3 regions of the Paenibacillus terreus genome follow, and region 3 is predicted to be linked to each of the others. Evidence: riboswitches for the same ligand, from Rfam matches in the RefSeq annotation. Region 3 holds a riboswitch; each other region holds the start of a gene.
What was found. Region 3 has a riboswitch for cyclic di-GMP ahead of ACE5KN_RS08825 (SDR family NAD(P)-dependent oxidoreductase). Riboswitches for the same ligand answer to the same signal wherever they lie in the genome.

Region 1: another riboswitch for cyclic di-GMP. It lies ahead of ACE5KN_RS25340 (thiamine pyrophosphate-dependent dehydrogenase E1 component subunit alpha); the one in region 3 lies ahead of ACE5KN_RS08825 (SDR family NAD(P)-dependent oxidoreductase).
Region 2: another riboswitch for cyclic di-GMP. It lies ahead of ACE5KN_RS22960 (hypothetical protein); the one in region 3 lies ahead of ACE5KN_RS08825 (SDR family NAD(P)-dependent oxidoreductase).

Annotation. Positions count from the first base shown of each region.
Region 1 covers NZ_JBHIRX010000019.1:9,598-14,119, reverse strand. The annotation lists gene ACE5KN_RS25350 (isopeptide-forming domain-containing fimbrial protein) at 1-1,033, shown strand, start outside; gene ACE5KN_RS25345 (SDR family oxidoreductase) at 1,266-2,081, shown strand; cyclic di-GMP riboswitch class I at 2,396-2,490, shown strand; gene ACE5KN_RS25340 (thiamine pyrophosphate-dependent dehydrogenase E1 component subunit alpha) at 2,628-3,644, shown strand; gene ACE5KN_RS25335 (class I SAM-dependent methyltransferase) at 3,718-4,522, shown strand, end outside.
Region 2 covers NZ_JBHIRX010000015.1:124,841-129,362, forward strand. The annotation lists gene ACE5KN_RS22950 (MFS transporter) at 1-1,187, opposite strand, end outside; gene ACE5KN_RS22955 (winged helix-turn-helix transcriptional regulator) at 1,405-1,731, opposite strand; cyclic di-GMP riboswitch class I at 1,954-2,044, shown strand; gene ACE5KN_RS22960 (hypothetical protein) at 2,067-2,312, shown strand; gene ACE5KN_RS22965 (response regulator) at 2,485-3,174, shown strand; gene ACE5KN_RS22970 (sensor histidine kinase) at 3,174-4,244, shown strand; gene ACE5KN_RS22975 (GNAT family N-acetyltransferase) at 4,290-4,522, shown strand, end outside.
Region 3 covers NZ_JBHIRX010000003.1:412,800-417,321, forward strand. The annotation lists gene ACE5KN_RS08810 (ABC transporter ATP-binding protein) at 1-944, opposite strand, end outside; gene ACE5KN_RS08815 (MarR family winged helix-turn-helix transcriptional regulator) at 1,025-1,438, opposite strand; gene ACE5KN_RS08820 (NADH:flavin oxidoreductase/NADH oxidase) at 1,658-2,689, opposite strand; cyclic di-GMP riboswitch class I at 3,039-3,125, shown strand; partial or broken gene ACE5KN_RS08825 (SDR family NAD(P)-dependent oxidoreductase) at 3,249-3,350, shown strand; gene ACE5KN_RS08830 (pyridoxal phosphate-dependent decarboxylase family protein) at 3,383-4,522, shown strand, end outside.

The DNA of each region.
Region 1 (4,522 bases), on a different contig from region 3:
CATCATCCAGATGGGTTACGACGGCCAGGTGATTCAAAATACAGCGCTGGTAACCGGCGACAACATTGGGCAACCAGGCGAGCCGACGGAGAAAATTGTCGTTGAGGAAGAAGCGCCTGTAGTCATTCCGCCGGTAGAGCCACCTGTGCAGCCGCCAGTTGATCCACCGGTAGATCCACCAGTACCACCGATCGTGCCTCCTGTAAATCCACCAGTAAACCCACCTGCAACTGAAAATCCGGGCAACGGAGGTTCAGGCGGTGGCGGCGGTGGAGGTTCGCAAGATGATGATGCTGTTGAACCGGCTTCCCCGGTGCTTGAGTCCGAGAAATCGGCGAAAGACCTGAACGGAGGCAGCGTCGAAGTTGGCGATGTGATTGAGTATACGATCCGCACACGCAACACCGTCGAGGACAGTGTCGTGACCAATCTGGAAATCTCGGATGCCCTGCGTGACGAACTGGAGTATGTACCAGGCTCGCTGAAGGTGGACGGCGTGACTGTCACCGATGCGCTGGACAATGACAAAGGCTCTTATGCCAATGGCATGGTGAGCGGACAGTTCGGCGACGTTACGGATACGGATTGGCATACGATTGTATTCCAGGTCAAACTAGCCGCAGGACAACCCGGCCAAACGATCCGCAACGTAGGTGAAGTAAGCGGGGATAATCTGGATGATTCGGATACGCCATCTGAAGACATCATCATTGGCGGCGGAAGCGGCAGCAATCCCGGCATACCGGGAGGAGAACCGAACGACGGCGCTTCCACTGGCAACCCGAACAACCCGGGCTGGGGCGATTCTGATTCCGGTTCCATAGATTCCGGCCAATCCGGCGGATCGGGTGGGGCTGGAGGTACAGGACAATCCGGCACATCGGGTGAATCGGAGAGCGGAGGTTCTTCCGGCAACGGGGATGGCACTGGCAGCAAGCTGCCGGCAACCGCAACGAATATGTACGGTTATATGCTGGCCGGATGCCTCATTCTGCTTGCAGGTCTGTTCCTGCTCAGAAGAAAGAAAGCCTAACCGGAAAGATGAAAAACAGACTGTCCCCAAGTTTGAATGGCTTAGGGGACAGTTTCTCCTCAACCCAAAACTTGGTAGTCATGTCCTATTCAAAAACGGGATCTCATCCAATATCATTATGGCAGCATTATACTTTGTACGATTCATAGCAAGCCCGTTGATTTGGTTTTCGATGACATTGTTTTGCGAGCGTTCCCAAAAAACACACCAATGATTTGCAGGAGGGCAAAACATGAAAACAATTATGATTACGGGTTCATCGTCTGGAATTGGAAAAGCTGCAGCCAGGTATTTTGCTGAACAGGGATGGAATGTGATTGCTACCATGCGTTCACCTGAAAGGGAAACCGAACTGTCGCCTCTGGAAAATGTTTTGGTAACGAGGCTCGACGTCGAGCAGCAGGAAACGATTCAAGAAGCCGTGAGGTTAGGGCTGGAGCGTTTTGGCACAATCGATGTCCTGTTAAATAATGCAGGTTACGGAGTCTTGGGGATCTTCGAGGCGGCTTCAGACGAGCAAATCCGAAAGCAGTTTGAGGTCAATGTCTTTGGCCTTATGGCGGTGACCAAGGCCATTCTTCCTCATTTTAGAGCTAATCACAATGGAGTAATCATCAATCTATCTTCGATGTCTGGAAGAGTGGGGCTGCCTTCATTTTCGCTTTATCATGCAACTAAATTTGCGATTGAAGGCTTCACGGAAACTTTATCGTTTGAGCTTGCTTCTCAAAATATCCGGTTAAAACTAATTGAGCCTGGTGTGGTCAAAACGGACTTTTTTGGCAGATCTCTCGATTTATTGTCCATTGAGTCTTTGCCAGACTATCGGGCATACTCCGAATCGGTTCAGCCCTTGGTGGAGGCAATTATTAAGACGGACAGCGCATGCACTCCGGAATTGGTGGCGGAGATCATCTATCAGGCGGCGACGGACGGTACAAAGCAGTTGAGATATGTAGTTGGAGAAGATGCGAAAGCGTTATTGGAGCTCAGGAAAGAGATCGGCGAAGATGCTTTTGTGCAACATATCACGCAGCAGTTTTCTTGATATCAATCAAATCACAGATACGTCACAAGGTCTCTGGTCCGTCAGAGGCCTTTCTTGCTGTTTCTGGAGCAGGAAAAATTCCTACCATATTCCAAAAACCATAGATAAACGTGCAAAAAATCCCAAAAAATTCTAATATAAACCAATCAAATGTACCATGGAATTCGTTATTTACGCATATGTCTCTACATAACGCAGAAAAACGCACAGGAATTCGTACATTGTCGAATGTTGAAAAATATGGTAGCAAGGTCCTGTTCCACATAAAGTAAGAATCATGCAATAATATACAATATATTACAACTTTATACTTTGTACGATAATGGCAAACCCGTTGAAAGGCGGTGACGCAAAGCTATAGGGACTAAGGCGGAAGTACCACAATCCTCTATGTCAGCCAGTTACCGAATACGTCGGAAACCTCCGTCTATTCACTTCTAGAAAATTTCATGATGGTCAGATGGGAGGTTTTTTGTGTTGTGCAAAATGACGAAAACGGGATGAGACCCATTTTCTTCTGAAAATAGTGTTGGGGAGGGGATCATGATGTTAGCCGAAGACGAGCATTTCAAGGCGGGGAACAGGCATCAACAGCTCGGTTTGTCGAATCAGCAGGTTCTGATCATGTACCGGGATATGGCTCTGGCACGGAAAGTCGACGAACGGCTGGGGTTGCTTCATCGGGCTGGGAAAATCCCTTTCCACAACCCTTGTCTGGGTCATGAAGCCGCACAGGTAGGGGCGGCGCATGCGCTGGATATAACGAAAGATTTTCTCTGCCCGTATGATCGGGATATGGGCATGGCCATCGTTTTCGGCATGACGGCAAAGGAACTGATGCTTGCCGCTTTTGCCAAGGCCGAAGCTGCGAACAGCAGCGGGCGGCAAATGCCCGGGCATTATGGCAGTAAAAAAAATCGTATTCTTTCGACTTCCGGCCTCACCGCTACTCATGTCCCGCATGCCGTAGGAATCGCCTTGGCCGGCAAAATTCGGGGAGATCATCCTGTAGTGTTAGCCGCTTTTGGAAATGGAGGCAGCCATCGGGGGGAGTTTCACGAAGCAGCGAACTTTGCAGGAGGACACAAGCTTCCGGTCATTTTTTTCTGCGAACATAACCAGCATGGTCTTTCGGTCCTCTCCTCGAAGCAGGCGGCACCTGATAGTGTTGTGGATCGGGCAAAAGGGTACGGCTTTCCTGGCATTCGTGTGAACAGCAGCGATCCCCTGGAAGTATACAAGGTCACGAAAGAGGCAGTCGACAGAGCAAATAGAGGAGAGGGCCCTACGCTGATCGAGGCCGACCTCTGCCGCCAGGCTCCTTATTCAAGCGATGACGATGATCAAGGATATCGTCCCCGCAAGGAAATAGAGGAAGCAAAGAAGCACGATTCTCTTGAATCCTTTAGCCGTTATCTCAAGGAATCCGGGATATTGGAGGAACATGCGGAGAAGGAAATTCATGAACGAATCGTCAGGGAAATCGACGAGGCTGCGGAATACGCGGAACTTGCCCCGGACCCAGTCCCCGAGGATATCTTTAAACACGTTTATTCAAATTAGGAGAAAATAAAGCTCTACTGCCGAATTGAATGGAATGCCGCAATCGTTAAAAGTCTTCCAGGGAGGGAAACTAATGGATCAGACGATTGAAAAAGAGTTTTTTGAAGATGTTGAAATGAAGATTAATCAAGGCCAATACTCTGAAGCATTAAGTACTCTTTACGATGGATTAGGAAACATACGTCGACAGTACTCAACAGAAGATTGGACCCAGTTTATCCCCCGATATCGTCAGCACTCCATAAGCCATTTTTTCTTGCAAGAACCACTATCCCGTCGAGCATTTGAAAGACCGCGTGGTTATGCAGGTGATCCTATAATGCTGGACTTGCAGTATGACTATGAAAAATTGGAATCGTCACCCTACGAGAATGAACAATCAGAGATTGCTGATTTTCTATATTATGACTTAAACCGTATGGCTCATGCAATTAATGCTAACCGTGAAAGAAGACGTATTCTTTCCGGCAAGATTGATCAAACATCAGAACGTGTTGCGAATCCTTATATTCTCTCCGTCGCTTGTGGTCATTTAAGAGAAACATCAGATTGTGCTGCGGTAAAAAACAAAACGATTGGAAAATTTGTCGCCATTGATCAGGATCAGGAGGCTCTTTCGGTTGCTGCGGAAGCCATAAATGACTTTGGAGAAACGATCCAAGCCTCAGTTGTTGACATCATCAGAAACAAAGTTCCTCTTCCCACATTTGATTTTATATATTCCCTCGGTGTATATGATTATCTTTCAGACAAAATTGCTAAAAGATTAACGAATAAATTATTCCAGATGCTCAATCCAGGCGGCCGCTTGTTAATCATTAACTATCATCCGGGCTCTCCCACGATCGCTTATATGGAAGCTGTGATGGATTGGTGGC
Region 2 (4,522 bases), on a different contig from region 3:
GGGACGTCTTTGTCTTTTCTGGCGAGCAGAAGGCTCCAGCCTGTTAAAATAACAGCGCCGACCACCATTAAACCGCCGATCCATGAGGTGTGAATCAGCCCCGGACCATCCACAATCAGGCCCCCAAAATAAGCGCCAAGAGCAATGCCGCCGTTAAAGGCCGCGATATTGATTGCGGATGCGACATCCACGGCCTGCGGCACAAAACGCTGGGCAAGGTTAACGACATACAGCTGAAGTCCGGGCACATTCATGAAGGCAAACAGGCCCATCAGAATAATCGTGATCAAACCCGCCACTTTAAACGGAGCCGTGAAGGCCAGAATAAACAGGACCACCGCCTGAATAATAAACATATACAGCAGCGCTGAAAGCGGCTTGCGGTTGGCGGCCTTGCCGCCGATGATGTTGCCGATGGCAATCGCAATGCCATACAGAAGCAGAAGGAAAGCTACGGTTGTCTCGCCAAAGCCGGTAATGTCATGCAGCAGAGGAGACAGATACGTAAAGACGACGAAGGTGCCACCGTATCCGAGAGCCGTTATCAGGAAAGCAAGCAGCAGCCGTCCGTTGGTAATGAGCCTGATCTGATCCCGTACCGGGGTTTTGACCCCCTTCCGCAGATTGCCGGGAACGAGAATCAAATTGGCGATCAGAGCAATGATGCCAATCACGGCTATGGTTAGAAAGGCTGCACGCCAGCCGAGCTGCTGGCCGATAAACGTGCCGAAGGGTACGCCGGTAATCGTGGCCACGGTCAATCCGGAGAACATAATGGCAATGGCGCTTGCCCGCCGGTTCGGCGCGACAAGGTCAGCCGCAATGGTTGAGCCGATCGACATAAATACGCCATGCGAGAACGCGGAAATAACCCGTGCCGTAAGCAGCAGCCCGATTCCGCTTGAGAAGGCCGCAAGCGAATTGCCAGCGATGAAGATGATCATAATCCAGATCAGCAGCGTTTTTCTTGGTATTCCTGAAGTTAAAGAGGTTAATACCGGAGCGCCAAAAGTAACGCCCAGCGCATATAAAGTGACCGTCAGTCCGGTCATCGTTACAGATATATTCAAGTCTTCAGCGATAAGGGGAAGCAGTCCCACGCTGATGAACTCAGTTGTCCCGATTGCAAAAGCGCTGATAGCGAGAGCCAGCAGCGACAAAGTACTGCGTTTAGTGTCCGAGGACATGTTCAGTTCCACTCCTATTTTTTTATTTTTATGCCGGCCGGCAAATGCTATTATGGATGCTTCACACGAAAAAGAATAGTACATACTTCGAAGTACTATAGGCACTTACAGGTACCTATAGGAGGAAACGGGGGAAAAAAAGCCGGAATCCTGAGTATCCAGGAGCCCGGCTCTTCCGTTTGCAGATCGTTTATGTGGATGGTTCAAAGTATTTGCTTTAAACCTCTACTGTTTGGCCTTCTTGTTCAATATGCTTTTCGCCCCAGGCACACATGGCATCCAGGACAGGCTTCAGGGACCAGCCGTAACCGGTCAGGGAATACACGACCTTGGGCGGAACCTGCTCAAATATTTGCCGCTTCACAAGTCCGTCATCTTCCAGTTCCCGCAGCTGCTGTGTGAGCATCTTCTGCGTAATGCCAGGCATTAGTCTCTTTAGTTCGCTGGTGCGTTTGTCGCCTTTATCCAGATGACACAAAATAACCGCCTTCCATTTGCCGCCCATCACCTCAAGGGTTGCTTCCACCGGGATATTGTAAGCCATATGTTTACCTCCTGAAAAAATATAGTGAGATGCTTTGATCTCTATAGGATCTGAAAGTATATAGGGTTCTTTCAGAGATGTACATATCCGTCAAGGAACTACAATCTATGATAACACTACAAGGGAAAAAGTAAACAAGTGTGAAGAATGGCGATTTTTACGGGATCATGTCGAAAAAACACGGAAAATATATTATATTATCTCAAGTGGATATTCCACCATTTATGCAAAGGGCAAACTTGCCGAAAGGCAAGGACGCAAAGCTGCAGGCCTAAGGAAACTATCATGGATCTATGGCGGCTGGGCTACCTTAAATCGGAGGGAGAAATAGCAGGGTGAGCAGTATTTATCAATCGGATGTGGAATTTGTATACAGACGTGGAGAAACCAGGCTTGAAGAGTGCCAAATTACTTGCGAAACGGGGAAAAGGCCTACGATTGGAGACTTCTCCGATAAGTTCAAAGAATACGGCATTGAGACGAGACTGCATGATTTATACAGCATGACTTTTAAACCCGTTGACCCGTTGACTACAGAGATCATATCGATCCGGGTGATTCGGACATTTCAAATGCGTTAATGATTAAGCATTGGAGGGATTTTCCTCCGGTGCTTTTTCATTTTCCGGTGGTCTTCAAAAGATCTTCACAAGTTTAGGATAAACAGAATGGTGAAAGTAATAGGCAGGAGGACTCTTACATATTCGGAATGGTATAATTCCGGTATAACTTGGGCGTACGGAGGGACAGGCCTTGAAAACCATTCTGGTGGTGGATGACGAACAGAAAATTCGCGAGGTACTCGCTTCTTATTTACAGAAGGAGCATTTTCACGTGCTGGAAAGTGTGAGCGGGGAGGAAGCGTTGGCTGTACTGCGCAGCCAGCGGGTTGACCTGTTGATATTGGATCTGATGCTGCCCGGCATGGAAGGGGAGACCGTCTGCCTGGAGGTGCGCAAATTCAGCCCGGTACCGATTCTTATGCTCACTGCCAAGGTAGCTCAGGCGGACCGCATCAGCGGATTATCCATCGGAGCAGATGACTACATGATCAAGCCCTTTGATCCGAATGAGGTGGTTGCCAGAGTAAAAGCAATCCTGCGCCGGACAGATGATTCGCAGCTATTGGCGGACGTCATCTCTTTTAATGGGGGGCATCTCCGTATCGATTCACTGAAAAATCAGGTGTACAGGTATGAAGAGCCGATCAGCCTTACACCTAGTGAGTACAAGCTGCTGCTTCTGCTCGCCAAATATCCGCAGCGCCGCTTTCCGCGGGAGGAGCTGGTCGACAGGGTGATGGGCTTCGGGTTTGACGGTGATATCCGCATTATCGATCAGCATGTTAAAAATGTACGGCAAAAGATCGAACAAGATCCACGCAATCCGCGCTATATTATTACGGTGTACGGCTTCGGCTACCGGTTTGGCGGTGAGGGCTGATGTTCAACCGGCTGTATATCCGGCTGGCTGTGATCATCGTCGGCATGGCTGCTGGTATCGTTGCCATTTTTGCCGTGATCAGCGTATTTGCCACTCATTATCATATCTCGATGTATATGGAGCAGGTCTCACCGGCGAGTAAAAGAATGTCCCCATTGATGGATCACCTGGAGAGTGCCCTGATTCAGTCGATCCTGCTGACAGGGTTGTTTTCGCTGCTGCTGGCGCTGATTATCGGGGTCTATTTTGCAAAACGCATCTCCCGCCCGCTTGTCCGCATGAAACAGGCCGCCGAACGGATCAGCAGTGGCAGCCTGGACGCCCGTGTCAGCACGGAAGGCCAGGATGAAATCGCGGAGCTCGGGACTTCCCTGAACCGACTGTCCGAGCAGCTGCAGCGACAGCAGTCACTCCGCATGTCCATGTCGCAGGACATTGCCCATGAGCTGCGCACACCGCTAACAACGTTGAAAAGCCACATGAGGGCCTTGGAGGACGGAGTCTGGGAGCCGACGCCCGCGCGGATTCACTCCTGCCTGGAGGAGGTGGAGCGCCTGATCCAGCTCGTCAGTGAACTGGAGGAGCTGAATGTAATGGATTCGCCGGAATTCCAGCTTTCACGGAAAGAGGAGAATCTGCGTTTGATTGTTGGAAAGGCTGCTGCACTGATGGAAGCTGCTTTTCTTGAGAAAGGGGTGCAGCTCCGATACGAGGGCGTTTCAGATGTCAGGCTGCTTATGGATGCGGACCGCATGAAACAGATTCTGGTGAACCTGTTGACCAATGCTCTTCACCATACGCCTGCCGAGGGGATTGTAAGAGTCGAGGAGCGTAAGGAAAAGTGGGCAGTGTGCCTTGTAATCAGCGATACAGGACCCGGAATTTCGGCGGAGGATTTGCCGTATATTTTTGAAAGGTTTTATCGGGGAGACAAGTCGAGGAATCGGCAGACAGGCGGAAGCGGCATGGGACTGGCGATTGTGAAAAAGCTGGTGGAGGCTCATGGCGGCGAGGTGTGGGCGCAAAGCGATAACAGCGGGGCGCGCTTTTATATTCGGTTGCCTATGTGATATTTTCAAATGAAGCGACAGGAGCTTTGAAGGGCGGGGAAATCGTTGGATATTCGCAGTATTGCTAAGGAAAGCGTCTGGCGTATCAGGCATGAGGTGATGTGGCCTGACAGGGAGCTTGCATTTGTTCAGCTGGAGGATGATGATATGGGGCGTCATTATGGTCTTTTTGTCGGGGAGCGGCTGGTGTCGGTCGTATCCTTGTTTATTGATCGGGACGAAGCCCAATTCCGTAAGTTTGCGACGCTGGAGGCGGAGCAGGGCAAGGGATACGGCAG
Region 3 (4,522 bases):
TCCATGATCCGCTTGGCGGATACCGATGCACGGGGCATCAAAATAAAGATCATGCTGACCATCATAAAGGCCATGACCACTTGCATCGCATAGGAGGAGAATACGACCATATTCGAGAACAGCGCGATACGGTCAGGCACAGCAGCAACGTTAATCAGATAAGCGCCAATCCAATAGATCGCCACACTCAGGCCTGACATAATAAAGGTCATGCCCGGGCCGATCATCGCCATTAACCGGCTGGCAAACAGGTTCGTTTTCGTTAATTCAACGTTGGCCTGCTCGAATTTGGCTTCCTGATACGGCTCTGCATTATAAGCGCGAACCACCCGCAGCCCGGTCAGATTTTCACGGGTTACGCGATTCAGATTGTCCGTAAGCTGTTGAATCTTTTTAAACTTTGGCAAAGCGAAAATAATGATCACACTCAGCATCAGAATCAGCACGGCTACGGCCGCTCCCGTGGAGGCGGTCCACTGCCAATTTTTATCCGCAATTTTTACGATGGCCCATACAGCCAGAATCGGCGCTTTGATGATCACCTGCAGTCCCAGTGCAACCACCGTTTGAATTTGGGTAACATCGTTCGTTGAACGGGTGATCAAGCTGGCGGTCGAAAAGCCGTTAATCTCCTCCATGGAAAATGACAAGGTTTTGTCAAATACCATACCGCGCAGACGCATAGCCAGCCCTGCCGCCACCCTGGCGGCGAAGTAGCCGACAATGATCGAGGCGATCATACTGCCGACGGCACACAGCAGCATATAACCGCCGGGGACAAGCAAATCCGATATCTTCGATCCTTCCATCTGCAGCTTGGTTGTAATTTCCGCCATATAATCCGGCAGTCGCAAATCAAGCCATACCTGTGCAACGATGAAGGCCAGACTGCCAAGCACGAGCATCCATTCATGCCTCTTGAGGTATTTGAAAATCTTCACCATCTGGTTGCTCTCCTTTTATCTTATAGTGTAAGACATTTGGCAAAAATATCATGCAGCCCTTAAATGAACTGCATTGGTTATTAACTCTTGGAAGCCATGATCTTTACCAGGCGGACAAACTCCTTGGCATCCTCCTCGCTCAGCCTGCGCAGCATTTTCTCGGTTAACGCAATGCCTTCATTACGTCTGTCAAGCAGAAATTGCCTGCCGGCATCGGTAATAAATACGATCACCCTGCGTTTGTCATCCGCATCGGTACGACGCACAACAAACCCCTTCTTCTCAAGGCTCTTCAGCGCTGTTGCCACCCTTCCCGTGCTGACGGACAAGTATTCGCTCAATTCTCCGGAGGTGGTCCCGTCTTTATGGAAATTCAGGTGAATCAGGATCCCCACTTCCCCGCGCGAGAAGAGCTGTCTCCGATCATCCAGCGGCGGTTTGCGAGCTTGGGCGGCGTATTCAAAGAGCTCTACCGCTAATTCTTTATAATCCACTTGTATGGCTCACACCTTCTAAAATTTATCTTACACTATGAGATAATAATAGATCTTTGCTGCTGTGTCAAACCCATACGGGTATTCCCTCTATTTTCCGCCAAATTAAGTTGCAGATGGTACTGGTCAGATGAACAAAACAACACAAGAAATAACCCGGCTGAATCCCTCGGCCGGGTTATTATAATACCTTATATGGCACCTATCGGCGCCTATCCATTAAAACGCCCGCTCATATTGCACGGGAACTTTATGTTCCTCGCCGAGCGTTACCGCTGCATGTACAGCCCAGTAAGGATCGCTCAGCATACCGCGCCCCACGGCCACCAGCTCGGCATCTCCGTTCCCGATGACCGATTGCGCCATATCGGGGTCATCCAGTCTGCCTACGGCAATGACCGGAATGCCAACCTCCTCACGAATCTGGCGGGCGAACGGAACCTGATAGCCGGGATGGTTCCCTGGTCTTCTCGCTCCAGGAGTCCCTTCACCGCCGGAGCTGACGTGAACGACATCCACGCCCGCATCACGGTATTTCTTAAGCAATTCGATTGCATGATCGATATCGTATCCTCCGTCCGCATACTCCACGGCAGAGATCCGGAACAGCAGCGGCATGTTCTCAGGCATCTCCTTTTTGATCGCCTTAATCACCTCTACGCCGAAGCGTGAAAGGTCCTGTCCGTAGATATCATCCCGCTTGTTGGTGAGAGGGGAGTGAAATTGATGAATGAGATAGCCGTGCGCTCCATGGATCTCAATCGTGTCCACTCCTGCCGCTACCGCACGGCGCGCCGCTTCCCCGAATTTCCGCACCATCTCCCGCACTTCCTCCGTTGTCAGCGCACGCGGCTTCTTGTATGGCTCTCCGCCTGGGAACTCAATGGCCGACGGAGCAACAGGTTCGGCTGCGTCCTCCGCCTTGCGGCCGGCATGGGCAATTTGAATGCCCAGCTTCGCTCCATGCTCATGCACACCATCGGCAATACGGCGAAAAGCGGGGATATGCTCATCCGACCACAGTCCCAGATCATAGTCTGAAATACGGCCATCAGGCTCGACATCTGTCATTTCTATAATGATCAATCCTGTGCCGCCCACAGCGCGGCTGGTGTAATGGACATAATGCCAGTCATTCGGAATGCCGTCCTTGGCTGTAACCGAGTATTGGCACATCGGCGCCATGACAATCCGGTTTTTAAGCTCCAGGCCTTTAATGGTGTAAGGCGTGAACAGTATGTTCTTTGACATGGTAATCCCTCCCTGGTTCCTGTCCCATAGTTTCAACCACAGGTTTACGAATCATACATTTTTTAGCTGTACTGCAACTCAAGAAAGTTGCACACAATTCATTATCATACTTTGCAATTTCCCACACAAGTACTCACATCCATGTTCCCTAGTATCAATTTTTATACTGTCTTTGTGAGCGGTTATCAGCTCGATGATCCTGATTTCATGAATCAAAAGAACTTAAAATTTTTATTTCTTTGTCCCAAATAAAGAAAATTTGAGGAAAATAGTTCCAAACTCCTATTCCCATATAACCATCCTATTGGTAAATTGACATCATACAACACGGTTAGACAGCAATAAACTCGTACGATAAAGGCAAACCCGTTGAAAGGCGGGGACGCAAAGCTACAGGGGCTTAGGTGGGATGCCACGATGCCAGCCAGCTACCGAATACGACGGAAAAATACCTCCGTCTTATTCCTTTACCAGATAAGAAAGAGGTGTTTTTGCGTTCACAAATGTAAAATTCTTATTTTTCTAGGAATGAAAGTGCTTTAACATAAGTCCGCGAAGGGATGAAGCGGCGAAAGTTATTACATTTTTGGCATCCGGAGCGGCTTCCTATGTAACCGGCACCTCTGTAAATATCGACGGCGGCTCGGGACATGCTTTGTAGGCAGTATTAATAGCACACGGGGAGGGGATTGGATGTTGTACGACAGCAAGCCTGACATCGGAACACGGTACCCCGGTTCAGACGGGAATGATTCGCAGAGAGCAGCTTTTCTGAAATGGATCGAGCAAATCCTGATCGGCATCGACCGCGTTAAAGCTCATGATCATGTATATCTCATGGAGAGTAACCGCCGACAAAGCGACTTATATAGTGAACTTATACGGTCATGTAAAATACCGGCAGCGGGGATGTCTATGGAAGAGGTCAATCATAAGCTATTGTCACTTCTGCACTCCCTCCCCCTACATAAAAGATACGAATTGACAAATACGCTCCAGATGGACAGCATCCCGGGTATTCTCGGCCTGTTGACCGCTTGTCTGGTTAATGACAGTCATATGTCGGAGGCATACGGGCCGGCAGGTGCAGAGGCAGAAGCCAGTGTAACAGCAATGCTGTCCAGGCTGGTCGGATACGACAGCAGCAGCAGTGGAGGTTACACCCCTGGGGAAGGGCAAAGGGCCCTATTTGCGGCATTGCGCATCGCGATTGCCAAGCTTGCTCCCGATGCACCCCGCTCGGGCGTGCCCCGCAAGCTGTATGTGCTCTGTTCGGAAGCGGCTTATGACAGCTTGTCCAGGTCAATGGAAGCGGTAGGGATCGGAAGCGGTCATTTGATCCGGGTGCGGACACTGCCGGACAGCTCCATGGATCTTGTGGAGTTGAAGGATCAATTGATTCGTGTGATCCGCAGCGGAGGAACACCGATTTGCATTGTAGCCACAACGGGGACAAGCGATGCGATGGGGATCGACGATGTAGAGGAAATTTACCATTTAGCCGCCATTCTGTGCTCCGCTTATAATATTCCCCGGCCGCATATCCACGCGGACTCGGCGCTCGGCGGAATCTTTGCCTTCTTTAACGGGTACGATTTTGCAGCCAATCCCCTTTCCTTTGAACCGGAGACATTACACGCCCTGTACAGGATTCAATCCAAAATGGCCAAGCTTCGCTTTGCCGATTCATTGTGCGTTGATTTTCATAAATCAGGGCATATTCCGCATTCAAGCAGCCTGCTTCTGGTTAAAGACGCAAAGGATCTTCAGCTTATAGACCTTCCTCCGGAAGAAACGCCCGCTAGCTCCTTCGGAATCTACAGCGTACTGCTG